4 regions of the Psychrosphaera aestuarii genome follow, and region 3 is predicted to be linked to each of the others. Evidence: predicted binding sites of a transcription regulator. Region 3 holds the regulator's gene; each other region holds the start of a gene.

Region 1 (4,221 bases), 510 kb from region 3:
TCAAGGGTTGTGCCGTCATAATCCAATCGATAGTCGTCACCCGATAGCTCATTTGTATTACGAATATAGACTTCAAACTTTGTCTCATTTGTATTAAATTGAGAATTAAGCGTTCGACTCAAAACGGCCTGTGGTTCATTAATGTCTTTAAACAGGTACTCTCCAGACTCACCATTTAAATCACGGCCTAATGTTTGTTGCCGATTAAAGTTGTCCGCCAAGCCAATTGCTAACTTACCTATCTCTTGTAATGTCGGTAAAATTAGATTGTCTCTAGCGTCAAATAAGCCAGTTAGAGAACCGCCTGATAATTGATTTGTAATGTATGTTTTATTTACTGTGTCTGCTCTAGTGGCAATACCAATTTCCAATTTACTTGAATCAAATTCATTTCGTTCAATCGACAGTGGTAACGCAAATGAGTTAGTCACTAGTGTAATACCTTTACCAATTGTGACATTAATCGTACCGTCATCTCGCTTAATGGTATCAACTTGTATTTTTTCGCTTAATTGTTTGAGCAATAAATCACGCTTATCAAGTAAATCGTTTGGCGGAAACCCATCTCCACTTACGGCATTTTCAACTTGAATCTTACCGTTGAGATTGGCGATCTCTGCCCCTATCGCATTTATCTCTTCAACCGTAGTTATAATTTCTTCGTTTACTGCACCTAAGTGTTGACCTGATATTTCTTCGTAAAGTGTATTAAATCGTTTTGCCACGGTTTCGGCCCGAGCGATCAATACGTTTCTTGCCGAAATAATGGTTGGCTCTTCTGTAATACCATTTATCCCATCAAACATTTCTTCGAATGACGTGGTGATTCCAGTTTCAGGATCGGCCAATAGATTATCCATTCTCGATGCGTTCACATACTTAGTATTATTTGAATTAAACTGGCTGGCGTTGAATATGACTTCTTGATAATTAAAATCATTAAATGTGCGAGTAATTGCGGCGAGTTGTGTGCCGTTACCTAGAAAGGTGCTACGAAATGCTAGTCCAACCGTTGACTGAGTTTCGACTCGTTGACGACTGAAACCTTCCGTATTTACGTTGGCAATATTGTGTCCAGTAGTATCGAGCCCATGTTGAGCTGCTGATAAACCAGAAACTCCCGTACCTAATATTCCGCCAGCCATTATCTATTTCCTCTATTCGCCATCACTTGGTTCAGAAAATTTGCCAATCATTTCTTTGAAATTGTCGCTGTTTAATATGCCTAAGATCTTATTTGCATAGTTTGGATCGGTTGCATAGCCAGCGTCTTGTAGACCTTGCAAAAACTGTTCCGGATTGTCGGCATTATCAAGGGCTGATTCATAGCGGTTACTTGATTTTAGGAAGTTGATAAAGTCGCCAAATGACTCATTAACACTGTTGTAAACACGGAAAGGTTCAACTTTTTTCACAGCGACGCCATTTTCAAATTCAAGTGTAGACTGCGCAGTTTTATCGCCATCCCAATCTCGCAGTGCTTTAACATTGAATAAGTTAAAACTTGAATTACCGTCCTTATCTTTCAACACATGTTTGCCCCAACCTGTTTCAAGGGCTGATTGTGCAATCATCACCGCTGGGTTTAGACCAATTTTAGCGGCGTTTTGTTTCGCAAAGTGCCAAACGCTATCGACAAAAGACTCTGGTGAATCAAAGTTAATTTCTACTTTTTCTGAAGTCTTGGCATTTGCGTTATTTGTTAGTTGGACTGTTTTTGAATTTTCTTCAGCCGTCGCAAATAATCGTTGCTTGACGGCATCGTCGCTTGTAACAAAGCCAAGGTTTTGAGCTGTCGGTTCTACCGATTCAATTGAGTTGTCAATGTTGTTATTTGTCGATATTTTGCCAACTAACTCATCAAACCGGTTATCATTTCGCAGTACACCTGCATTTATATACTTATCGTTGTCACCACTCAGTTGATCAACAATAATGTCCGCGAGTCCCATACTGCCTTGCTCAGACATATCAGTGGCCAACTGTGAGTCATACATATCTCTGAAGAACTTAGTCGTATTTGAGTGCATGGGATTGCCCTCTTCAAATACTGCGTTTGCTTCTCGCATAGACTTGAGCATCATGCCAATAAATATCGACTCAAAGTGTTGTGCAGCTTTGTGCAGCGCTTCTTTATTTCCAGGATCTAATCGAGACTTGGACTTTAGTTCTTGAAGTCCAATTAGGTCTAGAGAGTTACTTGAATCACCAATACTATTCATTGTCGTTTTTTTGACACTTTCGCATCAAAGCAAGCCTATAAATTAATCATAATTTAGTTATATCAAGACTTGTGCCAACAGCGGTTTTGCCACATGTAAAATGATTAATGTTTAAGTAAGGTGATATAGGTAAACGTAAAGGGAGTGAAAGGAAGCGTAAAGAGCTAGCTAAAGTTAAGAAAGCAGTTATAAGAATAACAAGGAAAGGTGCCCGATGAACCGCAATAATTAATTACAGTCCATCAGTGGGCTAATGTCATACCATAATCCTAATGAATCATAGTGAAATATTTAGACAACTCTTCTTTTAGTTCGCCGGTAATGTCACCGACAAAACAAACTTTGGCGCCATTGGGTACTCGAGAAAATACCGTTTCAATTTGCTCAGCGATATTTTCTTCCGTACTAATATAATCAGCGAAATATTCTGTATCAGAAATTTCCTTAACGTTCGTTAATGCTTCAAACGCAGCTAAGCCAACTGGAGTAAACTCGATAACACCATTTTCAATGCTACCACCAGATAAACAGCAAAATATTTGCTTGTCACCGAAGGCTATTTCATAAACATGATATTGAAGGTCGTGAGACTCGTTAATGTCTAACAACTCTAATATCGCCTGATTCGTGTCTTTATTCGCAGTTACATCACTTAGCAATACTTGTGAAAATGCCATAGTGTTATTCCTTCTATTATTTAAATTAAAAGTTAAATCACAACCAATTGGCCGTCTATTGCACCAGCTTGTTTAAGGGCTTCTAATATTGCCATTAAGTCGCCAGGCGCTGCGCCCACTTGGTTTATGGCGCGTACTAAATCATCAAGATTCGCACCAGGGTCAAAAACAAATGCTCGAGTATCATCTCTAGCTACATCAATTATTGTTTGATTTGTTACTACCGTTTGCCCTTGGGCTAGCGGGTTTGGTTGATCAACCTGTTGGTTTTCGGCAATGGTTACTGTTAAATTACCGTGAGTAATCGCAGCAGGTTTTAACCTTACATCTTTGCCTATTACTATTGTGCCGGTGCGAGAGTTAACAATAATCTTCGCGCTGGTACTCGCAGGTTGAAACTCTAAGTTCTCTATCGCTGATAGATAGGCCACTCGCTGTGAAATATCACGAGGCGCTATAACTCTAACAGACACTGAATCCATTGGTTTTGCAGTGTTTGGACCGACTAAGTTGTTAATGGTATCAGCAAGCCTTTTTGCGGAGGTAAAGTCTGGCTCATTTAAATTAAAAGTGATGTGGTCACCGTTGCCAAAAGGTGTAGGTACACTGCGTTCTACTGTTGCGCCATTTGGTATGCGACCAACAGTTGGGGTATTAATCACAACTTGTGAACCGTCTAAACCTTGCACACCTAAGCCCCCAACGACTAAGGAACCTTGAGCAACTGCATATATTTTACCATCAGCGCCCTTAAGGAAAGTTTGTAGTAACGTGCCACCTCGTAAACTTCCCGCGCTACCAATTGACGAGACTGTTATATCTATGTTTTGGCCTGGCTTTGAAAATGCCGGTAAATCTGCATGTACCGCAACAGCTGCAACGTTCTTAATTTTTGGTTTAAGACTAGCTGGCAATTGAATACCAAAATTGCCTAACATTGCTTTAAAACTTTGCTCAGTAAAACTTGTTTGTTCGCCTGTACCAGGTAAACCTACCACTAGACCATAGCCTACTAATTGGTTTGATCTGATTCCTTGAACCGTTGATACATCTTTGATACGGACAGCATTTACACTGCTACTTAATAACAGGCCTATCACGGTGACTATACTTAATACTATTTTCATCTCATTCCCCTAAAACGGCCACATTGTGCTCATGAAGAATTGTGATAACCAGCCAGTTTCTTGGGCTTCAGCCAAGGAACCTTTGCCGCTATATGAAATTCGAGCGTTTGCTACACGAGTAGAATCAACGGTATTGTCAGACGATACATCTTCTGATCTGACGATGCCTGTCAGACGAATGAATTCTTGCCCTGT
Region 2 (4,221 bases), 590 kb from region 3:
CATTCAGTTCTGCACCAGGATGCAACGCAAATTCTGTCGCTGAATTTGTAATAAGTGCTTTGTTCGTTCTAGCCGAAAAATACCAAATTGATTTTAGTGAAAAAACAGTCGCAGTCATAGGTGTTGGTAATATTGGCCAAAACTTACAACAAAAATTGTCAGTATTAGGTATAGAGCTTTTACTATGTGATCCATATCGAGCTAACGATGATAGTTTAACCAATTACGTTACGTTAGAAGCAGCACTTACTAAAGCCGACGTAATAAGCTTTCATACACCATTAACTCGAACTGGGCCTTATCCGACCTATCATTTATTAAACGGAAAAAATTTGCCGTTATTAAAAGATGATGTATGCATTGTGAATGCGAGTCGAGGTGAGGTGATAGATAACCAAGCCTTGTTGACTCATATACAGTTCCGTCAAAAACACGGTAAACCAGCCATAAGGTTAGTGCTAGATGTTTGGGAAGGTGAGCCAAATCCGCTTAAAGAATTAATTCCATTTTGCGATTTAACGACTGCGCATATTGCAGGATATAGTCTTGAGGGAAAAGCCAAGGGCACGGAAATGCTCTATAAAAAAGTGTGTGAGTTATTCAAGTTAAAAACTTCGGTATCTTTGGCGAATACTTTGCCAAAAGGTCTAATAACCGATATTCATTTAGACTATAAAGTTGACTCCAACAAAGAGCAAAGTCTGGGTTTGAAGTTATCATCCACAAGCTTGTTAAAAATACTCATTCATACCGTGTATGACGTTAGACGCGATGATGGTGTCTTTCGACATAACTTAGATAAAAATAGTTTTGATTGGATAAGAAAAAACTATCCAATACGTCGCGAATGGTCGTCAATTTCTGTAAACTGTAACCATCCTGAAGTAGCCGACTTTTTACGTTTGTTAGGCTTCAACACTAAGTAGAGAAAGAATGTCAGAACAAAAATATAATATTGCTGTATTGGGGGCCACAGGTTTAGTTGGCCAAAACATCATAGAAGGGCTAGCGGAAAGAAACTTTCCTGTTGGGGAGCTGTTCCCGTTAGGGAGTGAACGTTCAGCAGGTGACAGCATTTCATTTAAAGGGAAAGATATTGAAGTGCAAAACGCGGCTGATTTTGATTGGGCACAAGTCCAATTAGCAATCTTTAGTGCAGGCTCTGATGCATCTAGACGTTATGCGCCGATTGCAGCTGATATGGGCGTGGTTGTTATCGACAACACATCTTATTTCCGTAACGAACCAGATGTACCTCTTGTGATCCCTGAAGTTAATCCTCATGCGCTAGCTGACTTTAGAAACAGAAATATAATTGCGAATCCAAACTGTTCGACTATTCAGATGTTAGTTGCATTAAAACCGTTACACGACGCGTATGGAATTGATCGTATCAATGTCTGTACATATCAATCAGTGAGCGGTGCAGGCAAGGGGGCAATTGATGAATTAGTGGCTCAAACCGCCCAGTTGATGAATGGCCGTCCAGTAGAAACGGAGCATTTTCCTGTACAAATGGCATTTAACGTTATCCCTCAAATAGACAGCTTCGAAGACAACGGATACACCCGTGAAGAAATGAAGATGGTTTGGGAAACGCATAAAATAATGGGTGACGAATCAATTCGAGTAAATCCAACGGCGGTTCGAGTGCCTGTCTTTTACGGTCATGCAGAGTCTATTCATGTTGAGTTACGCCAACCCGTCTCTGCAGAAGATGTAAAGAACGTACTAGCAAATGCGCCTGGCGTTGCATTAATGACGGAAGATAAAGACTATCCAACTCAAGTAACACACGCTAGTGGGCAAGATCAAACCTTTGTTGGCCGTATTCGCGAAGATATTTCTCATCCAAATGGTATAAATTTATGGGTAGTGGCCGATAACGTTCGTAAGGGCGCGGCAACGAATAGTTTGCAAATTGCGGAACTACTCATTAAAGAATATCTGTGATTTAAATAAATATTTTATAAGCCTCGAACCTACCGAGGCTTTTTTTTGGTCTAAATTTAATAAACCGACATAAAGTTGACAGAATTAAGTGGTACAAGCTTTGCTTTACTTTTTTAAAGTGTTTAAATAATTAATGATGACTTGAGTTATTTTTGTAGTGTTTTCATCTAAGTTTTTATTGAAAATAGCTCGAGACAACAACCTATTACCGCAAATTGGCGGAATTATATTGAATCTGGAATTTATCAATGCGCTCTAGCTTAAAATTATTTGCTCTGTTTATGTTCATCTTGTCGTTCTCAACGGCAAATTCGGTTTATGCAGATAACAAACTAAAAGGCCCTAAAGGGGTCGACTATGGCGAAATGGGCGAAACATATGGGCCTATCACCAGCCGTGACACCATGTGGAAACTGGGTAATAAATTTAGACACAGAAATAATGTTTCTGTGTATCAAGTTATGGTTGCTGTTTTAAAAAAGAACCCAAATGCTTTTGATTATAATAATTTAAATGGCTTAAAAACGGGTAGTATATTAAAAATACCTAGCCATAAAGAAGTAATGGCGATAGAGCCGTTATATGCAAAAGAACGGGCTGATGCAGACGATAAACTGTGGCAAGACATAATTAGTGGCAAGTTGGACCAAAGTAAAATTGATATCGCATTGGCGCCGATAGAAGCGGCAAAACAAGTCGATGTTACTAACGCAAAAAAAGAAATATCAAAAAAGATAGAACAAGTTGAAGAGAAGCAGGTTAAAGCTTTTGAAACAATCCAAACACAGCTCGATAGTGCAAAAACCCAAAATCAGTCCCTTCAAGAAGAAAACTTAGCCTTGCAAGATAAGCTCTCTGCATTGTCGGATAAATTAACAAACGTAGAGCAAGCAATTGGCAATGAAAGTCAATTAAGACAAGAAACTCAACAAATACTCACTAAACTTGAAGAGTTGTTGTTAAAACAACAAGAAGAATTGGCACTTGCAAAGGCTCAAGCAGAAGATAAAAGTGTTTTCGATGAAATAAATGAGTTTTTATCGTCAACAACAGGAATTATTGTTCTGTCTACCTTACTTTCGTTATCTGTTTTAGTAGGTTTAGCGTTATTTCTCAAAAAGAAATCAAACACTGAATCGAACCCTTTAATGGATCCGTTATCTGCACCTCTTGATTCGCCAATGGCAGGAAGTTTTAGTGAAGCTCCAGATTTAGATATCGCCTCTGATTTAGATGTAGATGACAGTCTAGACTCATTGGATCCATTTAGTGATGACCTGTCTGGTTTAGATGACGCGCTAGAAGATGATCTCGATGGCTTAGATATGGACGATGATCTATTAGATGATGACTCTTTAGACGATGTTTCATTGGATGACGATGAGCTGTTATCCGATGAATCCGCATTTGATGACTCTGCTTTCGATGATTCTATTGATGACGATCAGTTACTCGACGATGGCTCTGAGTTACAAGAAATAGATCTTGCCGATGATGAAGAAGAGTCAATCGTACAAGCAGGTGACATTGATGCCTTGCTGGATATGGATGACGACGACTCACTTGATGCATTAGATGATGATCTTACCGATCAGCTTAGCGAAGACATGGATGAAACTGATATTGTGACAGATGAATCTGTTGCAGCCGATATCGACCAAGGTGCAGCACCTGACGATGATATGGATACAGGTGTAAATGATTTAGACGATGAGCTTGGTTTAGATGAAGACGACTTCGACATAGATTCGTTGATTGAAGAGGCCGGCGATACCGAGGCAATAGACGAAGAACCAGAAGTATTGACTGGTGATGACTTTGATATTGACTCTTTGATTGAAGACGAAACTGATTCTGAAAAGGAAACTAGCGAACAGCCAGATTTAACTGAAGATGACATTGAAGAAGTAGCGCTAGAGGATGACGACTTTGATATTGACTCGCTAATTGATGGTGCTGCCGGTTCAGCAGAGCCAGAATTAGAAGCTGAGCCAGAAGCTTCGTCAGAAATAGATGCCGGCGATATTATATTAGAGGATGATGATTTTGATATCGACTCTCTAATTGATGATGCCGCCGAGTCAACTGAACCTGAACCAGAAGCTTCGTCAGAAATAGATGCCGACGATATTACATTAGAAGATGATGATTTTGATATCGATTCTCTAATTGATGATGCTGCCGAGTCAACTGAACCAGAACTAGAATCTGAGCCAGAAGCTGAACCAGAACTAGAAGCTGAACCAGAATTAGAAGCTGAACCAGAAT
Region 3 (4,221 bases):
GAAAAATGACTAAATTCATCAAGATGACACTTGTTATACTTGCTTGTATTGGCCTTAATGCATTTGCTAATGACGATCTTATTATTGATTCTAAAAACCAAGATCTTGATTACAAAAATAACACTATGTATTTCAGCGGTAACGTAAAAATACAACAAGGGACGCTCACGATCACGGCTGACGAACTATATGTAATAACAAAAGACGGCGTAGGCGAAAAACTAATAGCAAAAGGCAAACCTGCTCGCTTTTTGCAAAATGATCCTAATAATGAAGCATTAGAGGCCACAGCATTAGAAGTCGTTTATATGATTAACGAACGTATTTTAGAATTGAATGGCCAAGCTAAATATAAGCAAGGTAGCTCGATTGTTGAAAGTGGTAATATCGTATTTGATTTAAATGCACAAAGAGTCAAAGCTGACGGCGACAAGTCAACCGGTGGTCGTGTAACTACTACGATAAAAACAAAAAAAACACAGCCAAATAATTAAGTAGAGAAATTAAATATGACCAAGTTGGTGGCAAAGCACTTAGCCAAATCCTATAAAAGTCGTCAAGTTGTTAAAGATGTCAGCTTGTCGGTAGAAGCTGGTCAAGTAGTTGGCTTGTTAGGACCAAATGGCGCGGGTAAAACAACAACTTTTTACATGATTGTTGGTTTGGTGCCTAACGATAAAGGTTTAATTCAGCTTGATGATATCGATTTGAGCCACGAACCTATGCACGTAAGAGCTCGCAAAGGCATTGGTTATTTACCTCAAGAGTCGTCTATCTTTAAAAAGCTGACAGTTTCACAAAATATAATGTCTGTTCTAGAAATGCGAAAAGACATAGATGCAAACCAACAGGCTGATTTACTTGATGATTTAATTGCCGAATTTCATATTGATCATATTCGGGATAGTCTTGGTATGGCATTGTCTGGTGGTGAGCGCCGCCGCGTAGAAATCGCAAGGGCATTGGCTGCCGATCCAAAAATTATTCTATTAGATGAGCCTTTTGCGGGTGTTGATCCTATATCTGTCATAGATATAAAGAAAATAATTCAACAATTAACAGCAAAGGGAATTGGTGTACTTATTACCGATCATAATGTCCGTGAAACACTTGATGTCTGCGAAAAAGCCTATATCGTTAGTCATGGAGAGCTTATTGCTGAAGGAACTCCGGCTCAAGTGCTAGAAAGTGACATAGTTAAGAAAGTTTATCTTGGTGACCAGTTCAAACTTTGATATTTTGGTAGCACGAATAAGTTTATTTTAGTCAGTACTTTACTGGGATCAAATGAGACCAACATTACAACTTAAAATGGGTCAGCAGTTAACAATGACCCCGCAATTACAGCAGGCTATTCGTCTGTTGCAGTTGTCGTCATTAGAATTGCAACAAGAGATCCAAGAAGCCTTGGATAGTAATCCTTTGTTGGAAGCTGATGAAGAGCATGGCTCAGTTGAACAAATCGAATTACCACAAGACAACCATGATCGTCATGAAAATGAAGCCTCAGTTTCATCTAACGACGACGATATCGAGTGGACGCGAGAAGAACGCGATACAAACGAAAATATCCAAGACCAAACTATTAGTGATGACTTGCCCACAGACTCGACTTGGGATGACTACATGAGCGCCGCTCCTGCGAGCTCAGGCCCTGCGTACGACGGTGAAGATACCGTTTATCAAGGTGAAACAACTGTTGATATTCAAGACCATTTAAAATGGCAATTAAATCTATCCACTTTTTCCGAACATGACTTAGCTATTGCAACAGCCATTATTGATGCTATTGATGACAAAGGTTTTTTGACGGTATCTGTTGAAGACATTGTTGAGTCTGTAGACATCGAAGATGTTGAAATAGAGGAAGTTGAAGCGGTTTTAAAACGCATCCAACACTTTGATCCTATTGGTGTTGCCACCCGAGGGTTGCAAGAGTGTTTGTTGGTTCAGTTAAAGCAATATAGCCCTGACACACCTTGGCGTGAAGAGGCTATTGAACTCATTGCTGAAAATATCGACCTGTTAGCGAACCGTGATTATCGCACTATAATCCGCAAAACAAGATTAAAAGAATCTGAATTAAAAGAAGCACTCGACTTGATTCAACAACTGAATCCAAATCCCGCAAGCCTAGTTATAAAAGACGAAATTGACTATGTAATTCCAGATGTTACCGTCGTAAAGAAAAAAGGTCGTTGGTTAGTAGAGCTAAATCCTAATTCTATGCCTAAAATTAAAGTGAACGAACAATATGCTTCACTGTCTAAAACTTCAACCAATAGCTCTGACGCGCAATTTGTTCGTTCACACTTACAAGAAGCAAAATGGTTTATTAAAAGTTTAGAAAGCAGAAACGACACTTTATTGAAGGTATCTAATTGTATCGTGCAACAACAACAAGCATTTTTTGAATACGGACCAGAGGCGATGAAACCAATGGTTCTAAATGATGTAGCAGAAATGGTCGATATGCATGAGTCCACGATATCGCGTGTGACAACACAAAAGTTCATGCACACACCCAGAGGAATCTTTGAGTTAAAGTATTTCTTTTCTAGCCACGTCAGCACCGAAAATGGTGGTGAATGTTCATCCACTGCAATACGGGCTTTAATAAGAAAGTTAGTTGCTGCAGAAAACCAAGCAAAACCGTTAAGTGACAGTAAGATTGCTGATATTCTGGCCGAACAGGGCATCCAAGTAGCCAGAAGAACTATCGCAAAATACCGGGAATCGTTAAACATTCCCCCTTCAAACCAGAGAAAACGATTGGTTTAACAATCCATTTTATCAATTCAGAAGGAAGTGCATATGCAAATTAATTTAACTTGTCGTCATGTCGATGCAACAGAGTCTTTAAAAGAATATGTTGATACGAAATTTGCAAAGTTAGAACGTCATTTTGACCATATTAATAACGTCCATGTGATTTTAGACGTTGAAAAACTCAACCAAAAAGCAGAAGCAACTATGCACGTAAATGGTGGTGAACTATTTGCTGCATCGGAGCATACTGATATGTATGCTGCAATTGATTCCTTAATTGATAAACTTGACCGTCAAGTCATTAAACACAAAGAAAAGTTAACCAGACATTAACTTTCTTTATTAATTTTAAAGCGCCATGGACGGTGCTTTTAACCAATCTTTTGAGATTTAAATCAAAAGAGTAAAGCAGTAAAAGATAACCATGAATGTAAAGCTACTCCTGCGACCTGAGTGCACTAAAGTACTAACAGATTGCCAAAGCAAGAAAAAGATCCTCGAGCATATTGCCGAGATCGCGAGTACAAAATTACCAGACCTCACTTGCACAGATATACTCTCAAGTCTTATGAATAGAGAAAAGTTGGGGAGTACCGGAATAGGAAATGGCGTTGCTATTCCTCATGGAAAAATAACACCAAATGAAAGTCCAGTGGCGGTATTAATCGTTATCCACCCTGGCATTGATTACGATGCAATAGACAATAGACCTGTTGATGTATTTTTTGCGTTACTTGTTCCAGAAGATCAGTGTGACGTGCATTTAAATACGTTAGCGTCAATCGCAGAAATTTTTGATAATAAAGAAATGCTTCGTAAAATAAGAAGCGCCGAAACTGATAATGATCTTTACAAAATAATTGAAGCTGCTTAATCATGCATATATTTATCGTTAGTGGCCGTTCAGGCTCAGGGAAGACAGTCGTATTAAGAGTACTAGAGGATCTAGGCTACTATTGCGTAGATAATTTACCGGTTAATTTATTACCTGCATTATCACACTCCTTATCTAAAAATTATCCTCAAGTTGCCGTCAGTATTGACGTTAGAAACTTGCCCAGCTCTGAACAAGAGTTAATGGATAATTTAGATTTCTTACCCAAAGGCGTAAAGACGACCGTTCTATATATAGATGCTAAAGATGACGTATTAATTCGTCGCTATAGTGAAACAAGGCGCCTACACCCTTTAACCAAAGGTGATGCGTCACTACCTGATGCAATCGCACAGGAGAGTAAGCTTTTAGATGGGTTATCGTCTAGAGCCGATTTATATATTGATACCTCGGATTTAAATGTTCATCAACTAACCGAGATGGTGAGAGAAAAGATATTAGGAAAGTCAGATAAAGAACTTATTATTACTTTCGAGTCGTTCGGCTTTAAATATGGGGTACCAAACGATATCGATTTTGTATTTGATGCACGATTTCTACCAAATCCTCACTGGGAA
Region 4 (4,221 bases), 350 kb from region 3:
GTGTAAGTGATAAAGGAACGCAGTTTAGGACAATTGTTATGAATTTCTTGAAAAGTCTATCTAAAAAACCTGTAATAGGTGGTGCGGTTAGATATTTGATGCAAGTGTTAGCCAATCAACAAGCGAAAAGTATTGCTAACCATTTCTCTGAGTATTTGCAACCAACAGTAGCAATGACAGAATCTGAAAAAGAAAAGGCATTCGCAATAAGACACGACGTTTATTGTGAGGAATTAAAATTTGAACCGCTTAGAGAGTCTAGACTGGAAAATGACGAATTTGACAAGCAGTCTATCCACTGCCTCATACAACACCGCTCTACGGAAAAATATGCCGGTACGGTTAGAATGGTATGTTCTAACTCTCCTGAACAACTATTACCAATAGAAAAATATTGCCTAGACTCAATTGATCATCCAACCCTAAACCCAAACCTATTTAAACGCGAAGAAATTTGTGAGATTTCGAGATTAGCAGTACCTTCAGAATTCAGACGTCGACAATCAGATAAGTTTAAAGGTGCTGCGACAGGTGCAATTAATGAAACAGTTTATTCTGAACGTGAATTACGTTGCTTCCCTTTTATTGCGGTAGGTTTATATCTTTCTGCTGCGAGTGTGGTTATGAAGGCCGGCGTAAAACATGTCTTTGTTATGATGGAGCCTAGATTAGCTCGAAGCTTAAAGTTTGTCGGGATAGAGTTCGAACAAATTGGTCCTGTTGTTGACTACCACGGCAAGCGAGCACCTTACTACATAGATCCTTATTCGTTGCATAAAACACTAAGCCCTGGATTTCAGCTATTATTTAAAAATATCATTAATGATCTTTCTTTGGACAACAAAGAAAACTTCGATGCAGAATTAATAGGTGTACATGCCTTTCCAAAAAAACTAATCCAAACTGAGTCATAAGTCGGGCCAAATTATGTTTAATTACGATGATGCTTTTTCAAGAAATATAGGTTGGGTAACGGAGGCCGAACAAGCCAAACTAAAAAACAGCAGAATCGCCTTTGCAGGTTGTGGAGGCGTTGGTTCTGCACATGTAACTGCACTGGCTCGTTTAGGTGTCGGAAATTTTAACATCTCTGATTTTGACGAATATGAAGTACATAACTTTAACCGTCAGCTCGGAGCTTATATGTCTACCATTGATGAGCCTAAATGCTCGGTGATGGGCAAAGTCATCAAAGATATTAATCCAGAAGCAGATGTGAAAGAGTTTCCAACAGGAATCTTTGAAAATAACGTTGATGAATTTCTCGACAACGTAGACATTTACGTTGACTGCTTAGACTTTTTTGCGCTTGAAGCACGAAAGTTAGTTTTTAAAAAATGTGAAGAAAAGCAAATTCCCGTTATAACAGCAGCGCCTTTAGGTATGGGCAGTGCCTATTTGTGCTTTATGCCAGGTAAAATGTCTTATGAGCAGTATTTTAGGTTTGAAGACAAACAAACGGAAAATGAGCAATTAATCCAATTTTTAATTGGCCTGTCACCATCAATGTTACAACGTAAGTATTTGGTTCTACCAGAAAAGGCTGATTTTAAAGCAAAAAAAGGGCCTTCTACGATAATGGGTGTGATGTTTTGTGCAGCGGTTGCAGCATCTAACGTATTAAAAGTACTACTAAACAGAGGTGACGTGATTGTCGCACCGCATGGCCTCCACTTTGATGGTTACACCAACAAACTCAAGAAAACCTACTTGCCATTTGGAAACCGCGGTATCAAGCAGAGACTAATGTACAAGATAGCGCACAATATAGTTAATAAATAGACTGTCTAACTTTTTTACAAAGTATAATTTAAAAACAGTGAATTAAGAAAAAAGTTATTACAAATCAACATATTATATTGTTGGCAAGTAACTTGCTTTGTACTAGGCAGTACGATACGTTTTGTATCACACAGCTTACAACTCCATTAAGGAAAGTGTTATGAAAACATTTAACAAAGCTTTAGTAGCAACAGGATTAGCAATTGCTTCATGCGCGTCGTTTGCAGATCCTATTGTTATCGATACATCATACATGGCAGGTTATCCAACAGATCTAGCACCACTAGACGCAGATGGTAATTCACTAACTGCAGGTGTAGAGGCTCTAACAATTAACGCGAGTAGCACAAACGTTTCAAATTACGTTGATACTAACGGAGTTGCTGGCATTCAAACAGGTGACTATGTTTTTGACTTAGTTCAAAACCGTGGTATTGGCTTAAACTTAGGTTCTGCAACTCAAAACGGATCTAACACTGAGTTATATGGTTCTGGTTGGGCTTTTGACATTGATTACATGTTAGAAGGCTTTGCAGCTATAGTTCCAGATGCAACAACTCCTACAACTAACTATGTTGGTGTGTTTACTGGTGGTTGGGCGAACATAGACCTAACAAATTTATACAATAATACAGTTTATGACGACGTACTTAAACTTGAATTAACAGCGTCTAACGGTACACCTATTTCAGGTGGTCAAAATGCGTTAACTTTTACGTTTAAAATTGTTGACGTAGTTTCTGGTCTTTTCTTCTCAAACGGAAATGACTTAGCTGACCTACTAGGTGCAAATGTTGTACTTAATATGAAAGCAAACGCTGACTTACAAAATCAAAGTAATGCTCCAGTGTTAGCTGGTACATACGATATCGGTGGTACTACATATGACAAGTACACTAGAACAACTTCATTAGGTTCTATTGACTTACGTCTAGTATCTGAACCATCAACGTTAGCTATCTTCGGTTTAAGCCTTTTAGGTTTAGCTGGTGTAGCAAGACGTAAAGCTAAATAAGACTTAGCTTAAATAAAAAAAACCAGTTGATAATCAACTGGTTTTTTTGTGTCTGTTATTTACTATCGCCCATCAGTTCATCTGACTAACGATAAGTTTCTTTTCCAATAAACCAGCATGATCTGGTGCAATGACTAAGCCTTTTTCAATCCACTCTTTTGCATTGTCTTTTTGTTTTAAACTTAAATAAATATTAGCAATAGTATCTATAACCTGGCTATTGTTTGGCGCAATTTCTGCAGCTTTTAATGCAAAGCTTAATGCCTCTTTATGTTTGCCTTGTTCAGTATATAAATAAGCGACATTATTTAATGCGACTAAATTTTTATCGTTTAGAGTAAGTAACTTAGAGTAGTATTTTAACGCTTTTACTTTATCTAAATATATAAAGTGATTTGCCAAAATAAAGGTAGCATTTGCATCATTTGGTTTACTTTCTACATGTTGCTCTAAAAACGTAATACCTTTATCTGTATTCTTGTCTTTTGTGTAAGTAATGTAAATAATCGCTGCAGTGCCATTTGAATCCCATTTCTCGTAGCTTTCCAAAAGAATTGGTAAAGAGTCAGAATAGTTTCCTTTCATTGCGATAATTTGGCCTGTCACTCGAAGGCCCATACCAGAAGTTCGAATGTCGTCTGTCACATTCTCCATCACACTTTCTGCTAGTTTTATTTTGCCTGTGTTAATTGCGTGGTAGGCTTTAAATAATAAAAACAAAGAATTATCAGGGAATAAGGCCAACGCCTTTTCAGCCGTTTCTATAGTCAGTTTATGTAACCCAAGCGTTTCAGTGATTTGCAATTTGTTGGCCCAACTCACCGGTTTATTTGGCGAAGCCTTAATCCAACTATCTGCTACCTCTAAGGCTTGTTTGATATTATTGGTTAAAATCAATAGACGAGTTTTCATTTGCCAAAACTCTGCCGACTTGCTAGTTACCTTATCTAAAACACTTAACGCCTTTTCATACTCTTTTTGTTGTGAATATATCTTGGCTAAAAAGATAGTAAGAGCTTGGTTATTTGCATTCGAAATCGTAGTCTCAATATGCTCAATGACACCGGATAGCTGAGCGTCTTCGGAATTCATTGCTAGCGAGTAATACAATTCTACTGCTGGAAAGTATTGAGGTTGCATAGCTAAAACATTACGAACAATGTTCGTTGCTTTGTTATAGTTACCTGCATCAGCCGCTTTCGAAGCCGCATACATTTGTGCCGCAATATTTGACTTGTCGAGCTCTAAGGCTCTTTCAAGATTAGAGTTTCCTTGCTGCTTATTGCCCATCGCTAATTGAGATATACCCATTAAGCTATAAGCGCTCGCACTCTCTGGTTTATCTTTTAGCCATGCTTGCGCTACATCTAAAGCTTTTTGATACTCACCAGACTGCAAATAAGCTGCCGCTAAATTAGAACGAG

What was found. Region 3 encodes sigma-54, which starts transcription at its own class of promoters, with help from an activator protein. Its sites were predicted from a motif close to GTTGGCACGNNNNTNGNNT; they were not measured.
Region 1: a site for sigma-54 is predicted at 2,283-2,301, ahead of flgJ (flagellar assembly peptidoglycan hydrolase FlgJ). Genes of this name have one in related genera too.
Region 2: a site for sigma-54 is predicted at 2,041-2,059, ahead of J9318_RS06240 (FimV/HubP family polar landmark protein). Genes of this name have one in related genera too.
Region 4: a site for sigma-54 is predicted at 1,862-1,880, ahead of J9318_RS02130 (PEP-CTERM sorting domain-containing protein). Genes of this name have one in related genera too.

The regions. Positions count from the first base shown of each region.
Region 1 covers NZ_CP072844.1:1,308,042-1,312,262, reverse strand. Annotated here, with positions in the region: gene flgK (flagellar hook-associated protein FlgK) at 1-1,145, opposite strand, end outside; gene flgJ (flagellar assembly peptidoglycan hydrolase FlgJ) at 1,158-2,222, opposite strand; gene J9318_RS05910 (hypothetical protein) at 2,492-2,899, opposite strand; gene J9318_RS05905 (flagellar basal body P-ring protein FlgI) at 2,932-4,026, opposite strand; gene flgH (flagellar basal body L-ring protein FlgH) at 4,036-4,221, opposite strand, start outside.
Region 2 covers NZ_CP072844.1:1,385,057-1,389,277, forward strand. Annotated here, with positions in the region: gene J9318_RS06230 (4-phosphoerythronate dehydrogenase) at 1-926, shown strand, start outside; gene J9318_RS06235 (aspartate-semialdehyde dehydrogenase) at 934-1,953, shown strand; gene J9318_RS06240 (FimV/HubP family polar landmark protein) at 2,202-4,221, shown strand, end outside.
Region 3 covers NZ_CP072844.1:798,864-803,084, reverse strand. Annotated here, with positions in the region: gene lptC (LPS export ABC transporter periplasmic protein LptC) at 1-13, shown strand, start outside; gene lptA (lipopolysaccharide transport periplasmic protein LptA) at 6-494, shown strand; gene lptB (LPS export ABC transporter ATP-binding protein) at 510-1,235, shown strand; gene J9318_RS03655 (RNA polymerase factor sigma-54) at 1,288-2,781, shown strand; gene hpf (ribosome hibernation promoting factor) at 2,815-3,102, shown strand; gene ptsN (PTS IIA-like nitrogen regulatory protein PtsN) at 3,194-3,643, shown strand; gene rapZ (RNase adapter RapZ) at 3,646-4,221, shown strand, end outside.
Region 4 covers NZ_CP072844.1:450,240-454,460, forward strand. Annotated here, with positions in the region: gene J9318_RS02120 (PEP-CTERM/exosortase system-associated acyltransferase) at 39-914, shown strand; gene J9318_RS02125 (ThiF family adenylyltransferase) at 928-1,782, shown strand; gene J9318_RS02130 (PEP-CTERM sorting domain-containing protein) at 1,943-2,797, shown strand; gene prsT (XrtA/PEP-CTERM system TPR-repeat protein PrsT) at 2,870-4,221, opposite strand, start outside.